Regions from separate parts of the Pseudoduganella sp. UC29_106 genome, predicted to be linked through region 2. Evidence: predicted binding sites of a transcription regulator. Region 2 holds the regulator's gene; the other holds the start of a gene.
What was found. The regulator NrdR, encoded in region 2, represses ribonucleotide reductase genes. The targets are predictions, from matches to a motif close to CACNANATNTNGTG.
Positions count from the first base shown of each region.

Region 1: ACHMW6_RS30280 (ribonucleoside-diphosphate reductase subunit alpha) is a predicted target of NrdR. The motif match lies at 12,141-12,154, and genes of this name have one in related genera.

Region 1 is NZ_CP171977.1:6,078,899-6,094,160, reverse strand. It holds gene ACHMW6_RS30340 (MFS transporter) at 1-10, opposite strand, end outside; gene ACHMW6_RS30335 (SWIB/MDM2 domain-containing protein) at 76-456, opposite strand; partial or broken gene ffh (signal recognition particle protein) at 638-2,007, opposite strand; gene ACHMW6_RS30325 (hypothetical protein) at 2,072-3,256, opposite strand; gene ACHMW6_RS30320 (hypothetical protein) at 3,259-4,188, opposite strand; gene ACHMW6_RS30315 (hypothetical protein) at 4,208-5,287, opposite strand; gene ACHMW6_RS30310 (YjgN family protein) at 5,455-6,477, shown strand; gene ACHMW6_RS30305 (M48 family metallopeptidase) at 6,477-7,463, shown strand; partial or broken gene ACHMW6_RS30300 (inner membrane protein YpjD) at 7,607-8,411, shown strand; gene ACHMW6_RS30295 (PP0621 family protein) at 8,408-8,656, shown strand; gene ACHMW6_RS30290 (sensor histidine kinase) at 8,658-10,355, shown strand; gene ACHMW6_RS30285 (sigma-54-dependent transcriptional regulator) at 10,352-11,821, shown strand; gene ACHMW6_RS30280 (ribonucleoside-diphosphate reductase subunit alpha) at 12,208-15,123, shown strand; gene ACHMW6_RS30275 (ribonucleotide-diphosphate reductase subunit beta) at 15,226-15,262, shown strand, end outside.
Region 2 is NZ_CP171977.1:1,881,013-1,896,274, forward strand. It holds gene tolA (cell envelope integrity protein TolA) at 1-280, opposite strand, end outside; gene ACHMW6_RS09715 (ExbD/TolR family protein) at 290-727, opposite strand; gene tolQ (protein TolQ) at 743-1,435, opposite strand; gene ybgC (tol-pal system-associated acyl-CoA thioesterase) at 1,453-1,851, opposite strand; gene ACHMW6_RS09730 (SDR family NAD(P)-dependent oxidoreductase) at 1,968-2,714, opposite strand; ZMP/ZTP riboswitch at 2,854-2,955, shown strand; partial or broken gene glyA (serine hydroxymethyltransferase) at 3,044-4,289, shown strand; gene nrdR (transcriptional regulator NrdR) at 4,374-4,832, shown strand; gene pilV (type IV pilus modification protein PilV) at 4,936-5,853, shown strand; gene ACHMW6_RS09750 (PilW family protein) at 5,916-6,740, shown strand; gene ACHMW6_RS09755 (PilX N-terminal domain-containing pilus assembly protein) at 6,737-7,348, shown strand; gene ACHMW6_RS09760 (type IV pilin protein) at 7,345-7,797, shown strand; gene ACHMW6_RS09765 (Tfp pilus assembly protein FimT/FimU) at 7,725-8,243, shown strand; gene ribD (bifunctional diaminohydroxyphosphoribosylaminopyrimidine deaminase/5-amino-6-(5-phosphoribosylamino)uracil reductase RibD) at 8,350-9,447, shown strand; gene ACHMW6_RS09775 (riboflavin synthase) at 9,456-10,079, shown strand; gene ACHMW6_RS09780 (hypothetical protein) at 10,076-10,387, opposite strand; gene ACHMW6_RS09785 (flavodoxin domain-containing protein) at 10,341-11,405, opposite strand; partial or broken gene ACHMW6_RS09790 (PepSY-associated TM helix domain-containing protein) at 11,448-12,472, opposite strand; gene ACHMW6_RS09795 (tannase/feruloyl esterase family alpha/beta hydrolase) at 12,482-14,110, opposite strand; gene ACHMW6_RS09800 (TonB-dependent siderophore receptor) at 14,188-15,262, opposite strand, start outside.

The DNA of each region.
Region 1 (15,262 bases), 3.1 Mb from region 2:
GCTTGGACATATAAAAAAAACGCCCCGAGCGCGGAGCATCGGGGCTTTTTTGCGGCCGCAACAGCCGGAGGCGCTTTATTTCAGATGATCGGAGATCAGCTTGGTCATTTCGAACATGGAGACTTGCGACTTGCCGCCGAAAACGGCTTTGAGCTTGTCGTCTGCATTAATCATGCGGCGGTTAGCGGCATCCTGCAGATTCAGCTTCTTAATATAATCCCACACTTTCTTGGTCACTTCGGTGCGTGGCAGTGGAGCCGAGCCGACCACCGCGGACAGTGCGGACGAAGGAGTCATCTCTTTCATGAAAGCGGCATTTGGCTTACGTGCGGCCGGTGCTGCTTTCTTTGCTGCTGCAGGTTTGGCAGCGGCTTTGGCCGGAGCTGCTTTTTTGGCGGCCGGCTTGGCTGCCGCTTTTTTTGCTGGTGCTGCTGGGGTTTTCTTGGCTGTTGCCATATTCGAGCCTCCTTAACAAACACTTGGAAAAATTGCGCAATACATTCGCACGGCTAATATTGGTAGGGATTTGCAGCTTATGCAAGTGTTTTTTCCCTTTTTTGTGGGAAACACACGTTAAAGCAGCTACAAAATGTAAAAAGCCGCCAAAAAGGCGGCTCTCATAGGGGAAAAAGGCGAATCAGCGCAGTCCCGGCATCATGCCTTTCATCGACCTCATCATCTTCATCAGGCCGCCGCCGGACAGCTTTTTCATCATCGTCTGCATCTGCTCGAACTGGTTGAGCATAACGGTTTACCTCCTGCACCTGGACGCCGGCGCCGGCCGCGATGCGGCGCTTGCGGGCCGCCTTGATCAGCTCCGGCTTGGCGCGTTCGGCCGGCGTCATCGAGTCGATGATGCCGACCATGCGGCGCACCTGCTTTTCCGCCTGGTCCATGTTGGCGCCGGAGGCCGCCTGCTGGAACTGCGCCGGCAGCTTGTCGAGCAGGCCGGACATGCCGCCCGATCTTCTTCATCTGCGTCAGCTGCGACTTGAAGTCATTCATGTCGAACTTGCCGCCGGACTTGACCTTGGCCGCCAGTTCGGCCGCTGCCTTCTCGTCCACGCCCTTGCGCGCTTCCTCGACCAGGGCCAGGATGTCGCCCATGCCCAGCACGCGGTTGGCCATGCGCGCCGGATCGAAGGCTTCCAGGCCGTCCAGTTTTTCCGAGACACCGGCAAACTTGATCGGCTTGCCCGTGATATGGCGCACGGACAGCGCCGCACCGCCGCGCGAATCGCCATCGAGCTTGGTCAGCACCACGCCGGTCAGCGGCAGCGCATCGTTGAAAGCCTTGGCGGTATTGATCGCATCCTGGCCCAGCATGGCGTCGACCACGAACAGGGTCTCGACCGGCTTGACCGCGCCGTGCACGGCGGCGATCTCTTTCATCATCTCTTCGTCGATACCGAGGCGGCCGGCGGTGTCGATGATCAGCACATCGTGGTAGTGCTTCTTGGCCCAGTCCAGCGCGGCCAGCGCGATATCGACCGGCTTGTCCTGCGCGGTGGACGGGAAGAAGTCGGCGCCGACCTGGCCGGTCACCGATTGCAGCTGGGCGATAGCGGCGGGACGGTACACGTCGGCCGACACGGTCAGCACCTTCTTCTTCTTTTGTTCCTTCAGGTACTTGGCCAGCTTGCCGACGGTGGTGGTCTTACCCACACCTTGCAGGCCGGCCATCAGAATGATCGCCGGCGGCTGTTGCGCAAAACTGAGCTGGGCCGCTTCCGGACCCAGGTCGGCGCCCATCAGGGCGGCCAGTTCGCGCTGCACCACGCCCACCAGGGCCTGGCCCGGCGTCAGCGAGGAAATCACTTCCTCGCCCAGGGCCTTTTCCTTGACCCTGGCGATGAACTCGCGCACGGCCGGCAGGGCCACGTCGGCCTCCAGCAGCGCCAGGCGCACTTCGCGCAGCATTTCGGCGGTGTTGGACTCGGTCAGGCGCGCTTCGCCGCGCATGGTCTTGACGACCTTGGCAAGGCGCTGGGTCAGATTGTCTAGCATTGGCTACCTACTAAATATATACAAGCTCGGTCCCGGCAGGGCCGGGAAAAGGGCTGATTTTACCTCAGTGCGGCACCACCAGCTTCAGGATCGCCGTCTCCGCGATCACGGCATAGCTGGCGGGACCCAGCCTGGCGATGGCGACGGGACGCGCCAGGCCGCCGGGCAGGGCGCCCAGGCGGTTGCCGCCGACGCCGTCCACGCCCGCGATCACGCGCTCCGTGCCATCTTTCGCGCGTTGCAGGACCACAAAGCGAATCGGATCGATGCGGTAGATATTGCCGTTCAGGTCAGCGTTCAGGTCCGCCGGCAGGCTGTCGATGGTAGTGACCACGGCTTGCGGCGTGATCTTGCGCAGGAATTGCTTATCCAGGTCGTCGCGCACATAGAGGTTGTCCGCGCCATCGATGCCGAGCAGGGTGGGGGCGCTGAAACGCGCATCCTTGCCTGTGCCATCCTTGACCGAGGCGCTCACCGTCTGGTCGGTGCCGGCGAAAACGGTATTCGCGCCATCCGCGCCCAGCTTGTGGATCAGGCTGCGGCTGTTGGACAGCACCTGGCGGTCGGAGATGAACAGATTGCCCTGGCTGTCGGTTGCGATGCCGCTCGGATAAATGAAGATGGGCTCGGGCTGTGCCCCCGGCTTGCCGAACCAGTTGCTGTAGTCGGCCAGCGTGCTGACCTGGCCGGCCGCGGCCAGCTTGCGCAGCACCAGGCCCGATTGCTTGGACGGGCTGGGATTCTGGTTTTCGATCACGTACACATTGCCCTGGCGGTCGGCCGCCAGCGTGCTCGGGCCGAAGAAGCGCGCATCCGCGGCGGCGCCGTCCTTGTCGGCTTCGGAGAACGGGTAGGGGCGGCCGTTCGGATCGCCCGCCATCAGGTACAGCCCCGGCGTGCCCGGATCGGGATACACCGTCAGCGTGATGGACTGCGTGGACGCGCCTGCAGTGGCGGTCACGGTCACGCGCGCATTGTCCTTCAGTGTGGCCGGCGGCTGGTAGCGCACCGTCGCGCCGCTGCTGGCGCTGAGCGAACCGGGACTGCCTGCCGCCAGCTGCCAGTTGACATTGACGCTCACGCCGGACGCACTGAGATCGATCGCCTTGCCGCCCGCCAGCGTCTCGCTGCTGGCAGCGGCCAGGGCCAGGACTGCCGGCGGTGGCGAAGTATCGCCCGCGCCGTCGCCACCGCCACCGCAGGCAGCCAGGAACAGGGACAAGCTCATCGTAAGCAGGGTATTTTTCATGATCAGTGGGGAAGAACAACTTTATAAATGGTATTGCCGCCGATGACCGCCAGCGCATAAGGGCCGTAGGGCACTGGCAGGCCCGCCGGCGTCAGACGGCCCGGCAATGGGCCTGGTGCGCTGGCGCCGTAGCCGCCGTTGGTAACGACTGTCGTGCTGCCATCGGCATTGATGCGCACGATCTGGTTGTTGAGATTGACCGTGTATTGCCGGCCATCCCAGGCCAGCTTCCCGGCATCTTTCCCGTCCGGCAGCGTGGTCACCAGGCCGGCCGGCGACACTTTGCGCCAGACGGCAGTCTGCTTTTCCTTATCGTAGTCGGAAACGATCACGCTGCCGTCGGCCGCGACGTTTTGCACGACCGGTTCGGCAAAGCGCGCTTCGATGCCGGCACCGTCGCGCAGCGAGGGCGCGGCCAGCGGCTGGCCTGCCACCAGCTCGAGCGGCCCTGTCGCGTTCACGCGGTAGATGGCCGGCCCTTGCGGCAGCAGCCTGCCCGTCGGGCGGATCGCCACATAAACGCTGCCAGACGGAGCCGCTGCCAGCCCCGCCGGATCGCCCATGGACTGGTCGACCATGGTGCTCACCTGGCCCTCGGGTGTGATCTTGCGCACCACGAGGTGGGTGGTCAGCCTGGCCGCATCGGCCGGGTCGAACGGGCGGTCCAGCACATACAGATTGCCTGCAGCGTCGGCCGCCAGGGCGCTTGGGCGCTGGAAGCGGGCGCTGGCGGCGGGGCCGTCGACGGCGACGGTCGTGTCGTCTTCCAGTCCGGCCAGCGGGACTACGCGGTCGCCCGCTACGATATCGGCGCGGCTGCCGGCGCCCAGGATCAGCTGGTTATTGCTGGTCAGGCGCATCAGCGCAGCCTTGCCGCCGATGGACGGATCCTGCGCCTGCAGCACTGGGCGGATCTCGCCGCCCGCCAGCATCACGCTGATGGTGTAGGCGTCAGCGGTGCCGCGATTCGAGTATCAGCACATTACCGTTGTTATCCCGCGCCACGGAGCGCGGCCGGTCCAGCGCAACGGCCGTGCTGTGCAGCGTCGACACCGTGCCATTCGGCTGCACCCTGCGCACGCCATTAAGGTCCGCTACGACCAGCGTGCCGTCGGCGGCAAGCGCGGCATCCTGGATACCTTCGAAGCGGGCATCGGCGCCATTGCCATCCGTCTTGCCCGGCTGGTCCTGCCGTCCGGCCAGCAGCACGCTGCTGCCAGTGGTGGACACGCTGTGGATATGGTTGGCGTACAGCAGATAGAACTGGCCATTGCCGCGATCAACCATGCCCAGCGGCGGGCGCTGGTCGGGGAATTTCACGATATCGTGCAGGACGCCATGGCTGTCGACGGAACTGATGGTCGAGCCCTGCCACCACCACAGCAGCAGGGGACTGCCATCCCGCGCCAGCGCCACGCCCTTCATGCTGGGGAAGTAGCCGGTGGCCAGGCCGTCGTCCGAGCGCTGGGCGAAATCCTTCAGCGTGCGCACGCTGCCATCGGGCTGCAGCAGGCGCAGCGCATTACCGTCGATGAGCCAGACATTGCCCTGGCTGTCTGGCGTCATATTGGTGATCGACTGGAAGCGCGCAGCCGTGCCCGCGCCGTCGATCACGTCCTTGCTGCCGCTGGCTCCCGCCACGATGGAAATGCCGGCCGCGCCAGGATTGGGATAGAGCTTGAAACTGATGGTCTTGCGGCTGCTGCCGGATGTGGCGACTACGGTCACGGTGGCGGCGGCTTGCCGCGCTGCCGGCGGCAGGTAGTTGACCGATTCGCCAGTGGCGGCGGACAGGCTGCCCGGCGAGCCCGTCTCCAGGCTCCAGCTGACCGTGCCGGCGGCCGATAGCCTGGACTGGATAGGCACCGGTCCATCGCCCGTGAACACCAAGGCAGGCGCACCGCTCAGCGTGATCTCGGCCGCAGCCTGCGGCGGGGGAGCAGAAGGCTGCGGCCCATTGCTTCCTCCGCCGCCGCCGCCGCATGCGGAAAGGGCAAACGCCAACGCTGCGGCGCAAAAGCATAGTTTCATGAATGGCAATAAATTATGAAAAGCGCGATTATGCGCTGGGCCGGCCTGCAACTAACTCTCACATTGTCACAGTCATGCACAAAACTTTAAGTGCTTGACGTTTCTGATTGACAACTTTCGTGGCGCACGGCATCTTGGTTGTAATTTAATCAACCGGAGGAGCGGTCATGCATAACCTCGCGATGCGGGAACAGGTGGTCGAGGACGGCGAGCAGCAGCTCGCCTTTTCCGCGACAGGCAGCGAATACTTCCGCATCTGGATCGTCAACCTTTTGCTGAGCATCGTGACCCTGGGCATCTACTCCGCCTGGGCCAAGGTGCGCCGTAACCAGTACTTCTACGCGAGCACGCGACTGGCCGGCAGCAGCTTCGAATACCACGGCAATCCCGGGGCCATCCTCAAGGGCCGCATCCTGGCCGTGGCGCTGCTGGGCGGCTATAACTACGCGTTCAGCGTGTCGGCCACGGCGGGCTTCGTGATGCTGGGCGTGATGGCGCTGGTGATGCCGGTGCTGACCTGGAAGAGCCTGCAGTTCAAGCTGCACAACGCCAGCTACCGCGGCATCCGCTTCGGTTTCGACGGCAGCATCGGCGAAGCCTACGCCCACTATCTGCTCCTGCCCCTGCTGTTCGGCACCGGCCTGCTGGCGCCGCTGGCCCACAACCGCATCAAGCGCTTCCAGCACACGGAAAGCCGCTTCGGCGCCAGCCATTTCAGCTACGACGCGTCAGCCCTCAGCTTTTACAAGGCCTACGGCATCATGTTTGGTTTCTTCCTCGTGTTCACATTCGGCGCCGGCATCCTGGCGGCTCTGCTGGGTGTGAACGCGGAGAATGCCGTGTACGCCCCGCTGGCGGTTTATCTGCTGATGCTGTCCCTGATGCCGCTGTTCTTCTCCATGATCCAGAACATCATCTGGAACCACACCCGCCTGGGCGAGCATGAATTCCGCTGCAACCTGAAGTGGGGCCCGCTGTGCTGGATTTATTTCACCAACCTGCTGGGCATTGTCTGCACGCTCGGCCTGTTCATTCCCTTCGCCAAGGTGCGGGCGATGAAGTACCGGGTGGAGGCGATGGCCATGGTGGTCAACGGCAGCCTGGATAACTTCGTGGCCGGCGAGCAGGTGCAGGTCGGCGCGACCGGCGAAGGCGTGGCCGATTTCATGGACCTCGACCTGTCGCTGTGATGCTGCCGGGGCGCTATTTCGACGGCCGTACTTCGCGCGCTTACCGCGTGGCGCTGTCCGTGCAGGACGGCACGGCCGTACTGGAAGGGGAGGCGGATCGCGCCTGTCCGCTCGATGCGCTGCGCGTTTCCGAACGCAGCAGCCATACGGCGCGCCGGGTGACCTTTCCTGATGGCGCCACCTTCGAAGCGGAAGACCAGCAAGCCTTCAATACGCTGCTGGAACAGACCGGCCACCAGGACAGTTCTGTCGTCCACGCCCAGGGCAGCTGGCGCATCGTGCTGGCATCGCTGCTGGCCATCGTCACGGTGCTGGCGCTGGCCTATTTGTATGCGTTGCCGGTCGTGGCCGACCGTGTCGCGCAGGCGCTGCCGCCGGCCGCCGAGCAGCAGCTGGGGCAGGGCGTGCTCGACATGCTGGACCGCCGCGTCTTCGCGCCCAGCGAATTGCCGGACGAGCGGCGCCGGCGCATTGCCGAATCCTTCGCCAACCTGAAGGCGCCGCACGAAGGCGCGCCGTCCTATCGCCTGCTGTTCCGCAAGAGCCGCATCGGGCCGAATGCCTTCGCCCTGCCGTCCGGCGACATCGTGCTGACCGACGAACTGGTCACGCTGATGCCGGACGATGGCGCCGTGATGGGCGTACTGGCCCACGAACTGGGCCACCTGCACCGCCGTCACATGACGCGCCGCCTGATCCAGGGCTCGGCCGTGGCAGCGGTCAGCGCCCTGCTGTTCGGCGACGCCAGCGCCGCCATCTCCGGCCTGCCCGCGCTGGCGCTGGACATGCACTACTCGCGCGACGCCGAAACGGAAGCGGACGATTACGCGGCCGATATGCTGGTCCACAACGGCATCTCCCTGTCCAGCCTGGAGGACGGCTTCAAGGTCCTGCAGACATTGGAAAAATCGCAGCTGCCCTACCTGTCCAGCCACCCCCTCAGCGCCGACCGCCTGGCCCGCCTCCACGCCCGCCGCACCGAATAACTTAGAACCCTGGGGTCAGATCCGACATTCGGACACGGCCTCAGCCTCGTGGTGGCTGAGGCCGTGTCCGAATGTCGGATCTGACCCCAGGGTATTGGAATGTCGGATCTGCCCCCAGGGTATTGCGGTGTTACACTTACTAAATGCAGACTTACTTCCTGATCGCAGCGACGCTGCTCTATCTTGTTTGTGCCTTCCTCCCATCCCGCAAGGCCGTCCCCATTGCCGCGCTGATCGCCGGTGCATGGCTGCTGCACGGCGCGGCGCTGTGGATCGATGTGATGCTGCCTGGCTCGCTGCGCATCGGCTTTGCGGCCATGCTGTCGTCCGCGCTGTGGATTTCGGTGGCGGCGTATTGGCTGGAGAATCAGAACTATCCGCTGGACGGATTGCGCCGCATCGTGATGCCGGTCGCGGCCTGCTCCACCGTGCTGCAGGCGGCTTTTCCCGGCAACCTGGTGCCGGTCACCGGCCACTCGAGCGCGCTGGGCTGGCATATCTGCGATCGCCACGCTGGCCTACGCCACCCTGACCATCGCCGCCTTCCACGCCGTGCTGATGGCGCTGCAGGAATCGCGGCTGCATACGCGCAGCGAACGCGCCAGCTTCCTGTCCACCGCGCTTGACCAGCTGCCCGCGCTGCTGACGATGGAAAAGCTGCTGTTCCGCCTGATCGGTTTCGGCTTCCTGCTGCTTAGCCTGACCGTCCTGTCGGGCATCGTGTTTTCGGAAGAATTGTTTGGCCGGGCGCTGAAGTGGGACCATAAATCGGTCTTCACCCTGCTGTCCTGGATTCTGTTTGCGTCGCTGCTGGCGGGCCGCCATTTCCGCGGCTGGCGCGGCCGCACCGCGCTGAGCTTTACGCTGGCCGGGTTTGCGACGCTGCTGCTGGCCTATGTCGGCAGCCGTTTTGTACTGGAAGTGGTTTTACATCGAGGGATTGCATGACACGTATTCTGTTCTGGCTGGCGCTGGTCTTCCTGGTCATCGCCGCCATCCGCGCCAAGCTGCGCAGCGCACGCCACGTGCCGCCGCCATCGACGCCGCAGCGTCCGGCAGCGCGGCCGGCCGACCAGGTTGAAGCGATGCTGTGCTGCACCCACTGCGGCGTGCATTACCCCGCTTCCGAGAATGTCGTGGTCAACGGCCGCGACTACTGCAGCACGGCCCACGCCCAGCTGGCGGCGAAATAACTTGCGCGCACGCCTGGCTTCCCTGTCGGCCGAATCGCGCGAGACCTTCTGGCGTTCGCTGCAAACGCTGAATGGCACGCGCGCCATCATCGCCGTCGTCCTGCTTGCCTACCTGAGCCTGGGCGCCGCGGGCAGCGCCGCCAACCGCAGCCCGCGCCTGGAATTGTGCGTGCTTTACCTGGCGGCCTCGCTCGGCTTCGTGCTGGCGGCCAGCTACTGGAAGCGCCGCTTCATGCTGCAGCTGGTGGTGCAGCTGGCCTGCGACATCGCCATCATCTCCATGCTCTACCTGACCGATGGCGGCATGCGCAGCGGCCTGGCCATCCTCTATCTGTTCCCGCTGGCCGGCTGCGCCATCCTGGCGCCGCTGCTGGTGGCCCTGTTCTTTGCGTCGACGGCATCCCTGGTGTTGCTGGCGGACGCCGCCTACCGCGCCTTCGGACCGGATGGCGAACTGGTGCTGCTGGTGCAGGCCGGCCTGTACGGCGCGGCCGGCTTCGCCACCGTGATCGTGGTCAACCGCATGGCCGCGCGCCTGATCGGGCAGGAAGAACTGGCCGTGCAGCGCGGCCTGGAGATCGGCGTGCAGCAGGCCATCAACCGCCTGGTGCTGGCGCAGTCCGGCGACGGCATCCTGGTGGTGGGCGGCGATGGCGTGATCCACATGAACAATCCGGCGGCGCAGAAGATGCTCGGCACCGTCGGCGCGCGCCAGGGCAGCCGCCTGACCGACACGCCGGCGCTGCAGCCCATCGTGCAAGCCTATAACGACTGGCGCGGCCATCCCGAACATGCTTCCGTCTTCGTCACCATCAAGCCCAATGACGATCCCGCGCTGCAGGAAGTGACCGCCGCCTGGAGCGCGCGGCGCGACGTCGCTTCCCACCTGAAAGTGCGCTTCGCCGCCGCCGACACGGCCGGCCTGGGCGCCGAGCGCAATGTGATCTTCCTGGAAGACGTGACGGGCATCGAGGAAAAGGCGCAGCAGCTGAAGCTGGCCTCGATGGGCCGCCTCACGGCCAGCATCGCGCACGAGGTGCGCAATCCGCTGTCGGCCATCGGCCACGCCAACTCGCTGCTGGAAGAGGACCTGCAGGCGCCCGTGCACAAGCGCCTGCTGAAGATCATCAGCGACAATGTGGCGCGCGTGAACCGCATGGTGGAGGACATCCTGCAACTCTCGCGCAAGGCGCAGAGCCACCACGACCCGCTGGCGCTGCGCCACTTCCTGGCGGAGCTGAAAGCGGAATTCGACGAAACCCACAAGCTCAGTGGCGACATCGTCTGCCTCGGCGGCGTGCAGGATGTGACCGTGCGCTTCGATCCGCTGCATCTGCGCGAGGTGCTGATCAACCTGCTGAACAACGCCGTGCGCTACGCCAGCGGCAAGCCGGGCAGCATGCAAATCTTCATCGTGCAGCCCAAGGGCCGGGCGCTGGAAATGCATGTGCAGGACGACGGCCCCGGCATTTCGCCCGAAGTGCGCGCCCATTTGTTCGAGCCTTTCTACACCACGTCCAGCAAGGGCACGGGCCTGGGGCTGTATCTGGCGCGCGAATTGTGCTTGAATAACGAGGCCATGCTGGATTACGAATACCGCTTCGATTCCGAAATGGCAGCTGGCGGCCGCAAGTCGAGCGGACGATTCGTGATTACTTTCGCGCGGCATGCCGCGCAAGCCAACAAGGGAATTGCATGAGGTCTCCACGTGTCCTGGTCGTCGATGACGAAGCCGACCTGCGCGAATTGCTGGAAATAACGCTGCTGAAAATGGGGCTGGACGTGGACAGCGCCGAAACCCTGGCCGAAGCGCGCCGCCGCTACGCCGAGAGCGAGTATTCCCTGGTGCTGACCGATATGCGCCTGCCGGACGGCCTGGGCCTGGAGCTGGTGCGCGACGTGACGGCCAGCGGCAAGAATATCCCGATCGCCGTGGTGACAGCCTTCGGCAGCGCCGACAACGCAGTGGTGGCGCTGAAGGCGGGCGCCTTCGATTACGTCAGCAAGCCGGTGCAACTGGATCAGCTGCGCGTGATGGTGCAGTCGGCCCTGAAGCTGAACGATGCTATGCCTGCCGCGGCGGACAAGCCCGCCGTCACCAGCCGCCTGCGCGGCCACTCGGCCGCCATCCAGGCGCTGCGCGCCCAGATCGGACGCCTGGCGCGTTCGATGGCGCCGATCGCCATCAATGGCGAGTCGGGCAGCGGCAAGGAGCTGGCGGCGCGCGAGATCCACGCCCAGAGTTCGCGCGCGGACAAGGCTTTCATCGCCGTCAACTGCGGCGCCATTCCGGAAGCGCTGATGGAGGCCGAGTTCTTCGGCTACCGCAAGGGCGCCTTCACCGGCGCGGCCGACGAGCGCGACGGCTTCTTCCAGGCCGCCAATGGCGGCACCCTGATGCTGGACGAGGTGGCCGACCTGCCGCTGGCCATGCAGGTCAAGCTGCTGCGCGCCATCCAGGAGCGGCGCGTGCGCAAGATCGGCGCCACGTCCGAGGAGCCGGTGGACGTTCGCATCATCAGCGCCACCCACAAGAACCTGGAAAAGCTGGTGGAGGAGGGCCTGTTCCGCCAGGACTTGTTCTACCGCCTGAACGTGATCGAGCTGCGCCTGGCGCCGCTGCGCGAACGGCTCGACGACCTGGAAGAACTCACCGAGGCGATCCTGTCGCGGCTCGGCACCTTCGAACACAAGGTCACGCTGGGGCCGGGCGTGCTCGACGCGCTGCGCTCGTATTCCTTCCCGGGCAATGTGCGCGAGCTGGAGAACATTCTTGAGCGGGCGCTGGCTTTCTCCAACGATGGCGTTATTAATATAGAGGACCTGGCGCTGAAGGGCGCGCCTTACGCTGCGCCGCCGCCGGTGACTGCGCCCGCTGCGCCGGCCTTTGTCTCCGTCCCGGCCGTGCCGGCGCCTGTCGTCACGCCTGCGCCGACCGCGCCTGCTGCGGCCGCGCCAGTGTCGGCCATGCCGCCGCTGCCGGCCTTCGATGTCCTGCCCAGCGACCTGCCGGCCTATCTGGCTGCTGTCGAGCGTGACATCATCATCCGCGCCCTGGCCCAGACCAACTACAACCGCACCCAGGCCGCCCAATTGCTGGGTATCAGCTTCCGCCAGCTGCGCTACCAGATGCAGAAGCTCAACATCCAGGAGCCGGAGGCGTAATTCAGAACCCACGGCATAGACCTGGTGTCAGCCACATCGTGGCTGACACCTGCTTCACGCCGTGGGTTTATAATGCCGTCCCCCGGCCCTTTTCCAGCCCGAACCTGTAGCGTTTTTGCCAATGCACAATACCCTGCCGGGGCTCAACTTTGCTTACTTTCTGAGCAATAAAATTACTCAGTTAGTACTTGCTAACCGTCGATCGCCCGCCGTTTCCGGCGAACTGAAAAGTCAATAGAAATATTGTCCGGGCTCTAAAAAATTGCCCTTGTGCGTCCGGGAAGCCGTCACTACAATTAGTGGATGGATTTATCCGATTCACTAGATGTAGTGGTCGTAATTGCCGTAAGAAAACATACCTGACACGCGTTATCGTGGGAGCCTAAATGCAATCTACTCAAGACACCTCCATCACCCCAGTGCCACAAGCACCGGCAGCCGCAGGCGCTAACGCCGGCGGTCTGACCACCCCAGCCAGCGCGCTGGGCGACTACCGTATCATCCGCCGCAATGGCGCCGTGGTCGCTTTCGAGCCGTCCAAGATCGCCGTGGCGATGACCAAGGCGTTTCTCGCCGTGAATGGTGGCCAGGGTGCAGCGTCCGCGCGCATCCGCGAACTGGTGGAGCAGCTCACGAATAACGTCGTGAACGCCCTGGTGCGCCGCCAGCCGTCCGGCGGCACCTTCCACATCGAAGACGTGCAGGACCAGGTGGAACTGGCCCTGATGCGCTCCGGCGAGCACGACGTGGCCCGCGCCTATGTGCTGTACCGCGCCAAGCACATGGAAGAACGCCGCCTGAAAAAGGAAGCGCAAGGCACCGCCGCTGCTGCCGAGCCGCAAATCTCCGTCACCGAAAACGGCGTGCGCCGTCCGCTGGTGATGCAGGAAGTGCGCGACCTGATCAGCGCCGCCTGCTCCGGCCTGGAAAAGCACGTCGATTCCGACGCCATCCTGGCTGAAACCGTGAAGAACCTGTACGACGGCGTGCCGGTCGAAGAGCTGCACAAGTCCGCCATCCTGGCTGCCCGCGCGCTGATGGAAAAGGACCCGGCTTACTCGCAAGTGACCGCCCGCATCCTGCTGCACACCATCCGCAAGGAAGTCTTCGGCAAGGAAACCCCGCAAGCGAAAGCTGCCGCCGAATACATCGAATACTTCCCGAAATACATCGCCAAGGGTATCGACGCCGAGCTGCTGAACCCTGAGCTGGCCAAGTTCGACCTGGCCAAGCTGGCCAAGGCCCTGGTGGCCGACCGCGACCTGCAATTCGGCTACATCGGCCTGCAGACCCTGTACGACCGCTACTTCCTGCACGTGCGCGATGTGCGCATCGAAATGCCGCAGGCCTTCTATATGCGTGTCGCGATGGGCCTGTCCCTGAACGAAGAAAACCGCGAAGCGCGCGCCATCGAGTTCTACAACCTGCTGTCGACCTTCGACTTCATGTCGTCGACCCCGACCCTGTTTAACTCGGGCACCCTGCGTTCGCAGCTGTCTTCCTGCTACCTGACTACCGTGTCCGACGACCTGGAAGGCATCTACGACGCCATCAAGGAAAACGCACTGCTGGCCAAGTTCGCAGGCGGCCTGGGCAACGACTGGACCCCGGTGCGTGCGCTGGGCGCCCACATCAAGGGCACCAACGGCAAGTCGCAAGGCGTGGTGCCGTTCCTGAAAGTGGTCAACGACACCGCCGTCGCCGTGAACCAGGGCGGCAAGCGCAAGGGCGCCGTCTGCGCCTACCTGGAAACCTGGCACATGGACATCGAGGAATTCCTCGACCTGCGCAAGAACACCGGTGACGACCGCCGCCGCACCCACGACATGAACACCGCGAACTGGATTCCCGACCTGTTCATGAAGCGCGTGATGGAAAAGGGCACCTGGACCCTGTTCTCGCCGTCCGACTGCCCGGACCTGCACGACAAGGTCGGCAAGGCCTTCGAAGAAGCCTACCTGGGCTATGAAGCCAAGGCGGCCGCGGGCGAACTGCGCCTGTTCAAGAAGATCGAAGCGCTGGACCTGTGGCGCAAGATGCTGTCCATGCTGTTCGAAACCGGCCACCCATGGATCACCTTCAAGGACCCATGCAACATCCGTTCGCCGCAGCAGCACGTGGGCGTGGTGCACAGCTCCAACCTGTGCACCGAGATCACGCTGAACACCAACGAAGACGAAATCGCCGTCTGCAACCTGGGTTCCGTGAACATGCCTGCCCACATGAAAGAGGGCAAGCTGGACCACATCAAGCTGCAGAAGACCATCCGCACCGCGATGCGCATGCTGGATAACGTGATCGACATCAACTACTACGCTGTCGACAAGGCGCGCAACGCCAACCTGCGCCACCGTCCGGTCGGCCTGGGCGTGATGGGCTTCCAGGACTGCCTGCACATGATGCGCGTGCCTTACGCTTCGCAGGAAGCCGTTGCTTTCGCCGACACCTCGATGGAAGCGGTCTGCTACTACGCCTACCTGGCGTCGACCGAGCTGGCGGAAGAGCGCGGCCAGTACGAGTCCTACAAAGGTTCCCTGTGGGACCGCGGCATCCTGCCGCAGGATTCCGTCAAGCTGCTGGCTGAAAACCGCGGCGGCTACCTGGAGCAGGACCTGTCGTCCGCGATGGACTGGACGCCGGTGCGCGAGCGCATCGCCAAGTTCGGCATGCGCAACTCGAACTGCGTGGCGATCGCTCCGACCGCGACCATCTCGAACATCATTGGCGTGTCCGCTTGCATCGAGCCGACCTTCCAGAACCTGTACGTGAAGTCCAACCTGTCCGGCGAGTTCACCGAAATCAACGCCTACCTGGTGCGCGACCTGAAGGCGCGCGAACTGTGGGATGAAGTGATGATTGCCGACCTGAAGTACTTCGACGGCTCCCTGAGCAAGATCGACCGCGTGCCGCAAGACCTGCGCGACATCTACGCCACCGCCTTCGAAATCTCGCCAACCTGGCTGGTGGAAGCTGCATCGCGCCGCCAGAAGTGGATCGACCAGGCCCAGTCGCTGAACATTTACATGGCTGGCGCTTCCGGCAAGAAACTGGACGAGACTTACAAGCTGGCATGGCTGCGCGGTCTGAAGACGACCTACTACCTGCGCACCATCGCTGCGTCGCACATGGAAAAGTCGACCACCCGCACCGGCGCGCTGAACGCCGTGTCGGCCAACGCCCCGGCAGCGCTGAGCTCCGCACCGGCCGCTCCGGTCGAGGCAGCACCAGCCGTGGTCGAAGGCGCCGCCTGCTACCTGCGTCCGGGTGACGACGGTTTCGAAGAGTGCGAAGCCTGCCAGTAATACAATACACATAGAACCGGCAAAACAAGTGCCTGCCACGATGTGGCAGGCACTGGATTTTGGCCTCGGGTTTAAAAGCTTAAAGAGAAGGAACTCAACAAAATGCTATCCTGGGATGATGAAGCCGCGGCAACCCCGC
Region 2 (15,262 bases):
CCTCCGGCGGTGGCGGAGGAGGCGGCGGCGCCTGCTTCACCGGCTCCGGCTCGGGTTCAGGCTCCGGCGTGGGCGGCGGCGTTGGCGCGGCCTGCTGCGTGGTCATGTCCCACACTTCCGCTTCCACCCCAACCGGCTCCGAGCTTTGCCAGCGGATGCCGCCCCACAGGAACACGAACAGCAGCACGTGCATGCCGATCGCCAGCGAGAGCGAGCGGAAGCCGTCGTGCCGCTTGGGCACGCGGTATGGTGAACCTACGCTCGCTGCTGCACTACTCATGGTTATGCCTTACTTCGTTGCCAGGCCGACGCGGTTGATGCCCATCTTCTTCGCTTCCGAAATCAGCTGGATCACGTCGTCGTACTTGCTTTCCTTGTCACCGGCGATCAGCACCGGGTAGTCCGGGTTGGCCTCGTGGATCTGGCGCAGCTTGCGCACCAGGGCGTCGCGGTTCGGCTCCGTCTCCGGTGCTTCCGCGTTCTTGCCGGCGATGCCGATGGACAGCGCGCCATTCGGCTTCACCGTCACCTGGATGTACGTATCGGGTGGCCGCACCGCCTTCTCGGCGTGCGGCAGGTCGATCGTGCTCGGATTGTTCGAGCTCGGAATCACCATGAAGATAATCAGCAGGCAGAGCATCACGTCGATATACGGCACGACGTTGATCTCCGACTTGAACTTGCGGCGGCGGCCGCCGCGCATGCTGCTGGAGAATGAGGAGGCCATGGCTGTTGGTCCGCCTTATCGCGACTGGCGCTGCAGGATGTTCGAGAACTCTTCGACGAAGCTCTCGAAGCGGATGGCCAGGCGGTCGATGTCGTGCGAGAAGCGGTTGTAGGCCACCACCGCAGGGATCGCCGCGAACAGGCCGATCGCGGTGGCGATCAGCGCTTCCGCAATGCCGGGCGCCACGGCCGACAGCGTGGCCTGCTGCACATTGGCCAGGCCGCGGAACGCATTCATGATGCCCCACACGGTGCCGAGCAGGCCGATGTAAGGGGACACGGAACCGACCGAAGCCAGGAAGGCCAGGTGGGCTTCCAGCGCATCCATCTCGCGCTGGAAGGCCGCGCGCATGGCGCGGCGGGCGCCATCCAGGATGGCGCCGAGATCCAGCACTTCGCGGCTGGTGGCGTAAGCCTGCTTGCCCTTGATGAATTCACCCATGCCGGCTTCGAAGATGCGGGCCAGCGCGCCGCTGTTGGCGCGGTTGCTGCCGGCGCTCTGGTGCAGGGCGTGCAGGTTGCCGCCGGCCCAGAAGGTCTTTTCGAACTCGATGGTCTGCTTGCGCGCGGCGCGCACGTCGAACAGCTTCTTGAAGATGTAGGTCCAGCTGACCAGCGAGACGCCGAGCAGCAGCGCCATGATCAGCTGAACGATCAGGTGCGCGTGGGTGATGAGGGCGATGAAGGAGAGGTCTTGAGTGACGTTCATTATTTCACTATCTGGTTTCAGGGTCGCATGCGGGCGGCCACGGCATCGGGCACGGCGCGCGGACGCAAAGCGGAATCCACGCAGCCGACTTTTACATGGGCCGTATTGAGCAGGCGGTCGCCGCACCATGCTTCCTGCACGAACTGGATCGAGGCGCGGCCCAGCTTTTCGATTCTTAATGTCAATTTTAGTACATCGTCCAGCTTTGCCGGCGCATGATAGTCGGCGCTCACGGACTTCACCACGAACATCGCGTCATGTTCTGCCAGCAAAACCTGCTGTCCAACGCCGATAGCGCGCAACCATTCGGTCCGCGCGCGCTCGAAGAACTTCAGGTAATTCGCGTAATAGACAATTCCGCCGGCATCTGTGTCCTCGTAATAGACACGGACCTCCCAGTTGAACTCTGACGACATGTTGGTTTGACTACTTAATGTGATTAAGCAACATTTTACGTCAATTTGTGATTCGAATTGCGTAAATGCAGGTTATGTAACAATCTCTTACGTTTTTCCCTTATTAACCCGCCATTTTAGCTCCGTTTGATATTGAATGGGGAGAAACCTTGGCAGGTCGGCATCAGCTCGATCAGGTTAACGTTGATATGGGCCGGCAAAGTGGCAATCCAATAGGCCGTTTGGGCGATGTCGTCGGCCGTCAGGGGCAGGGTGCCTTCATAGACTTTGGCGGCCGCCGCATCGTCACCCTTCAGGCGCACGTTGGAGAATTCGGTGCCGCCGCACAGGCCGGGCGCCAGGTTGGTGGCGCGCACGCCGCTGCCCACCAGGTCGGCGCGCAGGTTCAGCGTGAATTGCTCGACAAAGGCCTTGGTGGCGCCATAGACGTTGCCGCCAGGGTAGGGGTAGTGGCCGGCGACCGAGCCCAGGTTGATGATGGTGCCGCGGCCGCGCTGCACCATGCCCGGCAGCAGGGCGCGAGTGACGGTGACCAGGCCGGTGCAGTTGGTGGCGATCATGGTTTCCCAGTCTTCCAGGCTGGCTTCGTGGGCGCCTTTCACGCCCAGCGCCAGGCCGGCGTTATTCACCAGGACATCGATTTCACGCCAGCCCTCGGGCAGGGCGGCGAAGGCGGCGTGGATGGCGGCCTTGTCGGATACGTCCAGCTTCAGCGGCAGCAGGTTCGGGCCCAGTTCGGTGGCCAGGTCCTGCAGGCGCTCGGTGCGGCGGCCGGCGGCAATGACCTTATGGCCGTTTTTGACGAAAATGTGCGCCATGGCGGCGCCAAATCCGGCGGTGGCGCCGGTAACGAGAACTATCATGGGTCCCTCAAGGTGGCAATCGAACACATAGACACGGGGCAGATCTTTGATCCGCCGCAAATTGTAGCCGATATGACAGTTTTGACGGTGTTTTGACGTTGCTCGGATTTGCCGCATGAAATACAATCTTGGCTCCATTACTGTCTCACGTAACTGGCGAAAAGCCGGCGCTGGCCGGCGAGAGGTGGGCAACCACCGGGGAACGTGAGATTTCAACAAGCCGTTCGCCTGGGCAGCCAACGATGGAGTCGTGCGAAGACGGCTGCTCTGACTGATTCCGGCGCCCTCATTCGATCCAATCTGCCTTAGATAAAACTTGGAGTTTTTTCATGTTCGCTAAAGATCACACCCTCGCCAATGTTGACCCGGAACTGTTCGGCGCCATTCAGAACGAAAACAAGCGCCAGCACGACCATATCGAGCTGATCGCTTCCGAAAACTACACCTCGCCGGCAGTGATGGCCGCCCAGGGTTCCCAGCTGACCAACAAGTACGCCGAAGGCTACCCGGGGCAAGCGCTACTACGGCGGTTGCGAATACGTGGACGTCGTCGAGCAGCTGGCCATCGACCGCGTGAAGCAGCTGTTCGGCGCTGAAGCCGCCAACGTGCAGCCGAATTCCGGCTCCCAGGCCAACCAGGGCGTGTTCTTTGCTGTGCTGAAGCCGGGCGACACCATCATGGGCATGTCGCTGGCGGAAGGTGGCCACCTGACCCACGGCATGGCGCTGAACATGTCCGGCAAGTGGTTCAACGTCGTTTCCTACGGCCTGACCGCTGCAGAAGACATCGACTACGACGCGATGGAAGCCCTGGCCAAGGAACACAAGCCGAAGCTGATCATCGCCGGCGCGTCCGCCTTCTCCAAGAAGATCGACTTCGAGCGCTTCGCCAAGGTGGCCAAGGCCGTTGGCGCCTACTTCATGGTGGACATGGCCCACTACGCCGGCCTGATCGCCGCCGGCCTGTACCCGAACCCGGTGCCGCACGCCGACTTCGTGACCTCGACCACCCACAAGTCCCTGCGCGGCCCGCGCGGCGGCATCATCCTGATGAAGGCCGAACACGAAAAGGCCATCAACTCCGCGATCTTCCCTGGCATCCAGGGCGGCCCGCTGATGCACGTAATCGCCGGCAAGGCCGTCGCCTTCAAGGAAGCGCAGTCGCCTGAGTTCAAGGAATACCAGCAACAGGTGGTGAAGAACGCCGACGTGCTGGCCAAGACCCTGATCAAGCGCGGCCTGCGCATCGTGTCCGGCGGCACCGAGTCGCACGTGTTCCTGGTGGACCTGCGTCCGAAGAACCTGACCGGCAAGGAAGCCGAAGCGATCCTGGGCCAGGCCCACATCACCTGCAACAAGAACGGCATCCCGAACGATCCGCAGAAGCCATTCGTGACTTCCGGCATCCGCCTCGGTTCGCCGGCCATGACCACCCGCGGCTTCAAGGAAGCGGAAGCGGAGCAAGTGGGCAACCTGATCGCTGACGTGCTGGATAACCCGAACGATGCAGCGACCATCGAGCGCGTGAAAGCCGCGGTGCAGGTGCTGGTCGACAAGTTCCCCGTTTACGCTTAAGCCGACGGTTGGTACTATCAGGGCGCCGGGTCGAAAGGCCTGGCGCTTTTTTCATTAGAATAGTTAAATTCAGACGCCTCCAACATGAAATGCCCGTTTTGCCAGCATGACGATATCCAGGTCCTCGATACGCGCGTATCGGAGGAGGGGGATGCCATCAAGCGGCGCCGGCGCTGCGTGAACTGCGACAAGCGCTTCACGACCTGGGAGCGCATCGAGCTGACCATGCCTTACGTGGTCAAGAAGAACGGCAGCCGCACCGAATTCGCGGCGTCCAAGCTGCGCGCCAGCCTGATGCTGGCATTACGCAAGCGTCCCGTGGCGGCCGAGTCGGTCGACAAGGCGATCGCCTCCATCGAAGAAAAGCTGCTGACATCCGGCCAGCGCGAGGTTGACTCGGGTTACATCGGCGAACTGGTGATGCAGGAGCTGCAGCGCCTGGACAAAGTCGCCTATATCCGCTTCGCCTCCGTCTACAAGAATTTCGAGGACCTGGCCGAGTTCCAGGACGCGATCGAGAAATTCGAGCGCAAGCCGCGCTGACAAATACTCGCCGGAAATTTTCGGTTTCCCTCTCATCCTTTGATCTGACGCAAACGCGCCTCTCTACCGCTGGCTAATGTGAACAGCGGGGGAGGGCCTTGTCATGCGCAATGCTACCGTTGCGGCTGCGAACGCCGCAGCCGGGTTCACGCTGATCGAAGTGCTGATCGCCACGCTCGTGCTGGCGCTGGGGCTCGTCGGCGGCGTCGCCATGCAGCTGCATGCGATGCGCACGCGCTACGAGTCGGCGCAACTGTCGCGCGCGGTGCAACTGGCCGCGGGCATGGCTGAACGCATCCGCGCCAACGCCGCGCAGACTTCGGCTTACGTTGGCTTCGATTACGACACCGCCACGGACCCGCATCCTCCTGCCTTCGCCCCAAGCGCCGCCCCGCCTCGCGCCCCCGTCCCCATCGCTGCCGCTGCCGCCACAGCCTCTGCCGCAGCGCCTGCTGCCGTTGCCCCCGCTCCTGCCCCCGCCGCTTGCCTCGACGCGTCCTGCTCGCCTGCCGAGCTGGCCGGCGCCGAGCTGTCGGAGCTGCAGCGCGCCGTGGCCCGCCAGTTCGCCACGGGCCGCGCACGCATCTGCCGCGACGCGCAAATGTGGCAAGCCCGGCGCCTGCGCTGGGCCTGCACGGGCGGCGACACCGACCCTTTGGTCATCAAGATCGGCTGGCGCGGCAAGAACCCCGACGGCACCCCGCCGCACCTTCGGCGCCGACGACTTCGCCCCCGGCGTCGCCATCGCTGTCGCCGCCGCGCCCCTCGCCGCCGCCGCGCCACCACCGCATCCTCGCCATCGCTCGCGCAACCCGCGCCCACCGCGCCGCCGCCCGCCCCCATCGCGCCGTCGGCCGCGCCCACCGCGCCGCCGCCCGTGCCCACCGCGCCGCCGCCCGCCCCCATCGCGCCGTCGGCCGCTCCGCCAGCGCCGTCCACGCAGCCGCTTGCGCGGCCCGTCCCGTCCGCGTCGTCGACGGCGCCGCAGGCTTCGACGCTCACGTCTGGAGGCTCGCCATGAGCCCGCGCTGCTCAACCATTTGCTCTAAGACGCGCCAGTCAGGCTTCAGCCTCGCTGAAATCATGGTCGCGTCAACAGTAGGCCTGCTGCTCACGCTGGTCGCCACGACAATGCTGCTGGCCGCAAATGCCAGCTACCTGAACACCGGCGCCAGCACGCGCGTAGACGACAGCGGACGCTTCGCGCTGGCCATCCTCGCCCAATCGATCCGCCAGGCCGGCTACCACGACAACGCCGGCACCCCGGCCGTCGAGCCCGCGGCCATCACGGGCCTCGATGCGGCCAGCCTCCGCCCACGGCGCCTCCATCGACCATCCATGCCAGCCGAAGCCAACCGCAGCGACGTCCTGCTCATCCACTTCACTGGCAGCGCAGACGGCGCCATCGTCAACTGCGCCGGCTTCGACGAAACCGGCGAGCACGCCTGGAGCATCTTCTATGTCGCGAAGGCGGACGACGGCGAGGCCGAACTCCGCTGCAAATACAAAGGCGCATCCAGTTGGGCGTCGGACGCGATCGTACGCGGCGTGGACAGTTTCCAGGTCCTCTACGGCATCGACACCGATACACCGCGAGACGGCATCGCCAACCAATACCTGACCGCCAGCACCATCGCGGCACTGGACGGCGAGATTGACCCCGTCGGCGCCACCGCCGAAGAGCGCGACCGGGACCGCGCGCAGAAATCGAACTGGCGGCGTGTGGTCGCCGTGCGCGTGGCCTTGCTGCTGCACGGCGAGTTCGGCTCGCGTCCGCCCGGTAGCCTGCTGCAGCGCTACGAGCTGTTCGAGGGCGAGCCGGCAGTGGACGAGGCCATGATGCCCACGCCGCTGCAGCGACGCGTGCGGCGCGTGTTCACGGCCACGTACGCGGTGCGCAACCTGTGAGGAGGCGGACATGGGACGGCGCCGAGCGCGGCGTGGCATTGCTGGTGACCTTGCTGATGTTGGTGGCAGTGCTGCTGCTGGGCGCGTCCGCGTCCACAATGGCGCTGCTGGGCGAGCAGGCCGCGCGCGCCGAGCGCGACCGGCTCATCGCATTCCAGGCAGCGGAGGACGCACTCATGGACGCAGAACGCGACATCGAATCCGGCCGCTCCCCAGCGGACCCACCCGCCACGCCGCCCGCGCAGCCCGCGCCGCAAGCACGCTCGCCGGCCTGGCAGCTCGTCGACCTGGCGAGTGATGCGACGACGCCGTTCGGCGTCCTGTCCGGCGCCGTGATGGAAACAGGGGAAGGTTTCGAGCCCTTCCGCCGCCCGCGCTACCTTGCTGAAAGACTACCCCGTCCGGGCGGCGGCTTTTTCTACCGGGTCACGGTGATCGGCTTTGGCAGCCGCTCCGACACCGAGGTCGTGCTGCAATCGACCTACCGCCGCGCCGCCGACGCCCCACCGGGCGCGTCCGGCCCGAGCGGACGGCTGAGCTGGCGCGAAATCGCCAACTGGCGCGAACTGCACGCCGCCGCCCGCGCCGGAAGAGAGGAAAAGCCATGAGCGTCCGTGAAGCCGGATTCACGCTGATTGAAATGCTGGCCGCCGCCGCGATCGCCATCCTGCTTGCCACCGTGGCGCTGCCGGTATTCCAGCAGGCGGTAATCGCATCCAAGCGCGCGGAAGCGCAAAGCCTGATGGAAGAGCTGATGCAGCAGCAGGAGCGTCACTTCACCCAGTTCAACACCTACATCGCCTTCTCGTCCACCGCCACCGAGCCGGAGGCGCGCCAGTTCCGCTGGTGGTCGGGACGCTCGCCGCCCCGCAGCGCCTACGAACTCGAAGGGAAAGCCTGCGACGGCGACGATATCCGCAACTGCATCCAGCTGATCGCCAGACCGGGCACCGCGCAGGTCGACAGCCACTTCCAGGACCGCCAATGCGAACAACTGACCCTGACCAGCACCGGCCAGCGCGGCGCCACCGGCCCCGCCACCAACTGCTGGCGCTGAGCGCCGTCCGCACCGGATGCCGGCGTGCCGGCGGCGTCTCCCTGATCGAGCTGATGATCGTCCTGGCCGTCGCGTCCATCATGCTCAGCAGCGCTTTGCCCAGCATGCGCCAGGCCATCGAAGCCCTGCAGCTGAAAGCCGCCTCCGGCGACTTCGTGGCTGCCATCCACGAAACCCGCGCCCAGGCTCTCGCCCAAGGACAAATCGTCACGCTATTACCCAACAATGGCGACTGGAAGCAGGGCTGGACCCTCTTGATTGACGCCAACGCCAACCGCCGCTCCGACCCGGCGAGCCTGTTCTGCGCCGCCACGGCGCCCTGCCAAAAGGCATGGAAGTGCGCTTCCGGTTCACCGACCAAACGGTGCCTTCCTACATTGCTTATAATTCTGCTGGACGCAGCTGTCGCGCCGCCCATGCCAAGGCTTCCAATTTCGGCACCGTAACACTGGTCATCGGCGAACAGCAGCGCAATATCAAGATCAATATGCTGGGCCGCGTGCGGCTGTGCGACCCGGCCCGAGAATCGCCCTGCACCGGCGTGGACTGAATATGCGAATCAATAGCGACCTGGAAGGCATGCAGCTTGCCCTGCAATGGGCGGAGAAAGGCCTGTACACCACCTCCCCGAACCCGCGCATCGGCTGCGTGATCGTGCGCGACGGCGAAGTGATCGGCGAAGGCGTCACGCAGGCCGCGGGCCAGGATCACGCCGAAATCCAGGCCATGAAGGACGCCCAGCGCCGCGGCAACGACGTGCGCGGCGCCACCGCCTACGTCACGCTGGAACCCTGCAACCACCACGGCCGCACGCCGCCATGCTCCCATGCGCTGGTGCGCGCCGGCCTTGGCCGCGTGGTCGCCGCCATGGAAGACCCGAATCCGCTGGTGGCCGGGCAGGGCATGGCCACGCTGGCCGCCGCCGGCATCCAGACCAGCACCGGCCTGCTGGCCGCTGAAGCCCACGAAATGAATATCGGCTTCTTCAAGCGCATGAAAACAGGTCTGCCCTGGGTGCGCATGAAAGTCGCCGCCAGCCTGGATGGCATGACGGCCCTCCACAACGGCAAGAGCCAGTGGATCACCGGTCCGCAAGCGCGCGCCGACGGTCACGCCTGGCGCGCCCGCACCTGCGCCATCCTGACCGGCATCGGCACCGTGAAGGCCGACGACCCGCAACTGAACGTGCGCGAAGTGCAGACACCGCGCCAGCCGCGCCGCATCGTCATCGACAGCAAGCTTGAAATCAGCCCGCAAGCCCGCATTCTGGAAGGTGGCAATACGCTGATCGTGGCCGCTGCACATGACGAAGCAAAGGAAGCGGCGCTGCGCGAAAAAGGCGCCGAAATCATGGTACTGCCCAATGCCCACGGCAAGGTGGATTTGCCGGAGCTGATGCGCGAACTGGGCCGGCGCCAGATCAATGAAGTGCACGTGGAAGCAGGCACCAAGCTGAACGGCTCGTTGATCCGCGAAGGCTGCGTTGACGAATTGCTGGTCTACCTGGCGCCCATGCTGATCGGCGACGCGCAAGGCATGTTCGCGCTGCCCGAACTGGCGGAGCTGGCCGGCGCCAAACGTTTGAAATTCCATGAGGTGACCCAGGTCGGCGACGACCTGCGCATCCTCGCCCGATTCAACTCTCAATAAAGACCATTATGTTTACTGGAATCGTAGCCGCTGTCGGCAAAATCAAAACGGTGACGCCGCTGGAAGGCGGCCATGACGCAGGCGTGCGCCTGGACGTGGATGCAGGCGGCCTGCCAATGGCCGACGTGGCCCTGGGCGATTCGATCGCCCTCAACGGCGCCTGCATGACGGTGGTGGAGAAGACCGAGACTGGCTTCACCGTGGACGTGTCGCGCGAAAGCCTGAACAAGACCGTGGGCCTGGACACGACCACCGAAGTGAATCTTGAGAAGGCGCTGACCCTGGCCGAGCGCCTGGGCGGCCACCTGGTTTCCGGCCACGTCGATGGCCTGGGCACCGTGCGCGAATTCGACCCGGTCGGCGAATCTTTCGAGCTGGTGATCGAAGCCCCGCGCGACCTGGCGAAATACCTGGCCTACAAGGGTTCGGTGGTGGTGAACGGCGTATCGCTGACGGTGAACCGCGTCAGCGACACGGGTACCGGCTGCGAATTCTCGATCAACCTGATCCCGCACACAATCCAGGTCACCACGCTGAAGCACCTCAAAGCAGGCGCCAAGGTCAACCTGGAGATCGACCTGATCGCCCGTTACGTGGAGCGCATGCTGTCCGCTGCGGCGAAGGGCGCTTAATACACGTCGCGGCAATAGCCGCCTTCGGCCTGCAGCAGGTCGAGGTGGCTGTCGCCGAGGATGCGGCGCAGCGCCGCATCGACCGCCGCTCCCATGGCCGTGCCGCCGCAGACATAGATCACGGCGCCGGCCGCCATCCAGTCGCGCACGGCCTGCGCCTGCTGCTCCAGCAGGTCCTGCACATAGCGCGGGCCTTCGCCGCCGCGCGAAAATACAAGGTCGCAGCGCGCCAGCACGCCGCTGCGCTGCCACGCCTCCAGTTCATCCCCGTACAGGCGGTCCGCTTGCGGCGAGCGCTCGCCGAACACCAGCCATGCGCGCTGCAGTCCCCAACTCGGCGCGGTGCGCCAGGTGGGAGCGCAGGCCTGCCAGGCCGGTGCCGGCGCCGATCAGCAGCATGGGCCGGTCGCTTTGCGGCGGACGGAAGCCGGTGTTGGCGCGCAGGCGCAGCGGGATCACGCCACCCAATGAAGCATCATGCGTGAGCCAGCCGGACGCCAGGCCAAGGCTGCCATCGTCCAGCACCGTTTTGCGCACCAGCAGTTCCAGCCGGCCGGCGCCGGGCAGGCAGGAGATGGAGTAGCTGCGCGGACCGGGCAGGCTGTTCTCGCGCTCCGGCGGCATCACTTCCGCGATATCGCCTGCTATCCATTCGCAGGCCGTTCCGGGCGGCGGCGACAAGGCGATATGCCAGGTTTCCTCTCCCGGGCTGCCCGCGTTCAGCAGGCGGCGTTCGTACAGGCGCCAGTCGCTGAAGGGGGCATCCTCATTCATGCTGGCCGGAACGCAGGCGCCCAGTGAGGCCAGCCATTCGCGCCAGTTGTCCAGCGCCGCGCGGTCGGCGGGGCCGTTGACTTCCACACGGGCGCGGATAGGCTGGGCGCCGCTCGCCTCCAGCCAGGAATCGATGCGGCGGCCGAAGGCGCAGAAGTCGTCGTGGGCCCTGTCGCCCAACGCGAGAACGGCGTAGCGCAGCTTTTGCAGCTGAAGGGGAGCAGCCATCGTATTGCGCTCGAAGCTGCGTGCGGTATCCGGTGGTTCGCCTTCGCCATAGGTGCTGGCCACCACCAGCAGCGTGCCGGCGGAGGCCAGCGCATCAGGTGTGAGCTTGTGCAGCGAGCTGGCGCTGGCCTGCACGCCGCCTTCGTTCAGCGCGGCCACGGTGCGCCACGCCAGTTGTTCGGCGGTGCCGCTCTGGCTGGCGTAGGCGACCACGATGCCGTCGGCGCCATCGCCCGTGCCAGTGCCGGTGCCGACGCCGACGCCGGCCAGTGCCGCCGCCTGCCGCGCCAGCGCCTGGCCCCTGCGGCGGTTCAGGTACAGCATCCATCCGGTGATGAAGAAGCCCGGCAACGTGATGGCCGCCGCCGCGACGACAAGCCGGCCGGGCAGGCCGAAGAAGGCGCCGCGATGGACCGGAACCATGGCCTGCATCATCTTTGCCCCCAGCGCCTGGCTGTCGTAGCGCGTCAGCTTGTCGACATGGCCGTTGGCCAGGTTGATCATCGCGATATCCTGGGCACGGTTATGCGTGGAACCGACGGGCAGGTGGGCCATGCGCACTTGTTTCGCCGAGGCCTTGGGTACGGTGATGGTGACAATCTCGTAGTGCCCGCCGTTCAAGGCCTGCATGCCGATCCACGCTGCATCCATGGAGGGCGGCGCATCCTTCTTGCCGGATTTTTCCTTCGGCGACGAGGACTTGGGCGGCGGCGCGGCGCCCGTCAGCACGGCGGAAAGTCCGTTGCGCCACCACTCGTAGGAGAAGGAAATGCCGGTCGTAGCGCTCATCAGGTAGACCAGGAACAGCCAGGTACCGGCGGTCAGGTGCAGGCTGCGCCACAGGGCGGGGCCGCGCATCTTGGTGTCCGCCAGCAGCCAGGCGCGCCAGCTTGCGGCGGCCTTGGGCCAGCGCAGGTACAGGCCGGAGAAGACGAAGAACATCAGTGTGAAGGCCGCCACTGCCGTGAAATGGCGCCCGGACCTTCCGAGCCACCCGGCATCAGCAACACGCGGTGCAGCAGCAGCACCTGCGCGAAGAATTCTTCGCCGGTGGCCTGGCCCAGCAGCTTGCCCGTGTAGGGATCGAGATAAGTCTTGGAACGTTCCTCGCCCACCGTATAGGTTACGCGCGCCGAGCCGCCGGGCTGGCCGCTGATGGCTAGTACCGTGGGCTTGGCGGCCGGCATCTGCTCGGAGAAGTGTTGCAGCAGCTGGTCCGGCGTCAGGGCGGGCAGGCTGCGGGGCTCGACGCGGATCACGCCGTGGTCGAGCGCGGACATGATGTCCTCGTCCCAGGCCGTGATGAAGCCGGTCAGCCCCATCAGGGCTAGGATCGTGCCTATCGTAATCCCGAGGTAAAGGTGAATCTGGCGTATCGTGGCTTTGAACATGGCCGGCCCTTACTGTGGCGCCACGCAGGCAAAGCTGGAGGCTTCATTTTCCGGGCCGCCCTTGTAGCGCGCCACTTCCGGATACACACAGAGCGGGCGCTGGAACACGATCTTGCGCGCCTTGCTCTTCGGTTCATCGAACCGGGTGGCGACCAGCGCGCCCGGCGCCTTGCCCTGTTCCACCCATTCTTCCAGCGCGATCGCCATATCATGTTTCGCATCGGACACCGGCGGCTCGGAATCGCGGGTCGCAGTCGAGAAGTGGGTTGCACCGGGGCCGCCCGCGCAATGGGCCATGCCAGGCACCATGTAGAGGCGCAGGAAGTCCTGCGTATCGCGGCGGCGATCGGCCGCTTTGGAGGCCGCTTCCACATCGTTGTAGTAGTTGATCGCTTCGGCCGCCGCGCCGACCGGATCCTGCCAGCCCATGAACATCAGCAGCTTGCCGCCGTTGGCGCGGAAGCGGCGCAGGTCCGGATTGGTGGCGTTGAAGGTGGCAGCGATGCGGCTGTTGACGGCGTCAATGTCCGAGCCCCAGTTGAAGCCTTTCCAGTTCCAGTTTGGGTCGTTGAACACCCAGTAGCGGAAGAAGTCCAGGCGCAGCGGCTCGTCCGGCTTGGCGTTATTGGCCCAATAGGCGCTCCAGCCCGGATGGGTGGTCTCTTCGCCACCCGCGATGCCTTCGCTACCGAACACGTAGCCCGGATACAACGGCTTGCCGGTGCGGACATCCGTCGGTCCCGCGTACAGCTTGCGCACGACCTCCACCTGTTCGGCGCTCAGGCAGTTGGCCTCGTCGCCGGCCTTGCACTGCAATTCGGCCGGGTCGAATTTGCAGGCGCTCACGTCGCCGATCACGCCATCGGCCACGCCATCCGTGCGGTCGCATTTCTGGACGACGGCGCTGGTGATCATGCCCAGCTTGGAGGCGGGCAGGATGCGGCTGCCGTCCGCACGGTGATTGACCTTGTAATTCCACAGGAAGGCCATGTTCAGGGTGGAGCGGTTATTGCCCGGAGCGCCGGCAATGATGCCGTTGAAATCCTCCGGGTAACGCTGGGCTTCGCTCAGGCCCTGATAGCCGCCGGTGGAGCAGCCGCTGAAATAGGAATATGCGGGCGGCGCATCATAATAGGCTTTGGTGACTGCCTTTGCCGACACCACTGATTCGTGTACCGCGCGGTGCGCGAAATCCACGATGGATTCCGGCTTGCCGATCGCGAAAGTCAGTTCGCGGCCGCGATGGCCTGTATTGGTGCCCACCGCCACGTCGCCCCGTTTCAGGCGCGTGATCATTTGCGCGTAATAAATGTTGGAGGAATAGGCGCCATTGCCGACCATGTGCAGGCGGCGAGTCCAGGAAGCGCGGCGCGGCAGCCATACTTCGAATTCGATTTCCGAGCCGGCCACGGGCGACGCCAGGCCGCGCACGCGGCAAAAGTCCGGCAAGCCCTTGTAGATGCGGCCTTCACGTCCGAAGGCGGTGTCTTCGTTGAAGGTGCCGCCGGTGATTTCCCGCGCCATCGTGATCTGCACATGCGGCAGCTTGAGGCCCGCCAGTTGCGCGCAATCGCCAGCAAGGGCAGGGGAGGAAATCGCCACCAGGGCGCCGAACAGGCTACAACGTTTCATCATCATGTTGGTACGGCCTTCAAAATGGAAAAAACGGCCGGCACGCCTTGGGAGGGTGCGCACCGGCCGTAACCAGGACAGGTTCAGAAGTCGATCTTCGCTGCGAATTTGACGGTGCGCGGCAGGCCGGATGCCAGCAGATTACCACCAGTGGCGGACCAGTAGGTCTTGTCGCCCAGGTTTTCCACATTGAGCTGGAAGCTGGTCTGATAGCCCATCAGTTTTGTCACATAGCGGGCGCCCGCAGTGAACAGCGTGTAGCCCGGGATGAAGGCCTGGTTTTCATTGTTCACGGCGCGGCGGCCGGTGTAATAGGCGCCCGCGTTCACGCTGAAGCCCGGCAGGTAGGCCGGCTTGTACTCGATCAGCACACTGCCCGTCTTTTTCGCCGTGTTTTCCGCCTGCTTGCCGACCTGCGCGGCGTTGGCGGCGCTGCGCAGTTCCGCATCCAGGAACATGCCGGAAATGTAGGCAGAGATTTCAGGCGTGACGCTGCCGGTCAGCGACAGTTCGAGGCCGTTGTAGTGGGCCTGACCATCAACGACGAAGCGGTTCTGCGCATTGGTATAGGCCGAGGCGCGGGTGATCTGGAACACGGCAGCTGCAGCCGTCATGCCGGACCAGGCTTCGGAGCGGATGCCGATTTCCTTGGTCTTGCTGACCGCAGGCGGCATCGCCTCGAAGGCGTTGACGGTGGCGGCAGGCGCAATGCCGGTTTCTTCCACACCTTCCAGGTAGGCGGCGTAGATGCTGGTGTCCGGACGCAGCTTGTACACGATGCTGGCCGACGGTGAAGTCTTCTTCACCTCATAAGTCGTGGTGGTGGTCTTGTTTTCGTAATCGCTGTGGCGCGCGCCGACCAGGAAGGACAGCTTGTCCGTGAAGCGCATCTTGTCGAAGAAGTAGAGGCCCTTGTCGTCGATCGACTGCGGATTGAAGGTAATGTTGTTGCTCAGCGCCGGTGGCGTCAGTTCGCGCGGGTTATACAGGTTCTGCTTGAAGTTCACCGTTTGCACGCTCGGCGCATTCTGGTCGCGCTTGTTCTGCATCACGCCGATGGTCAGCTCATGGTCCACCAGCAGGTCCACGCGGCCCGTGACTTCGGCACGGATGTTCTTGTTCACATAGACCTGGCCGCGCACGAATTGCACGCGCAGC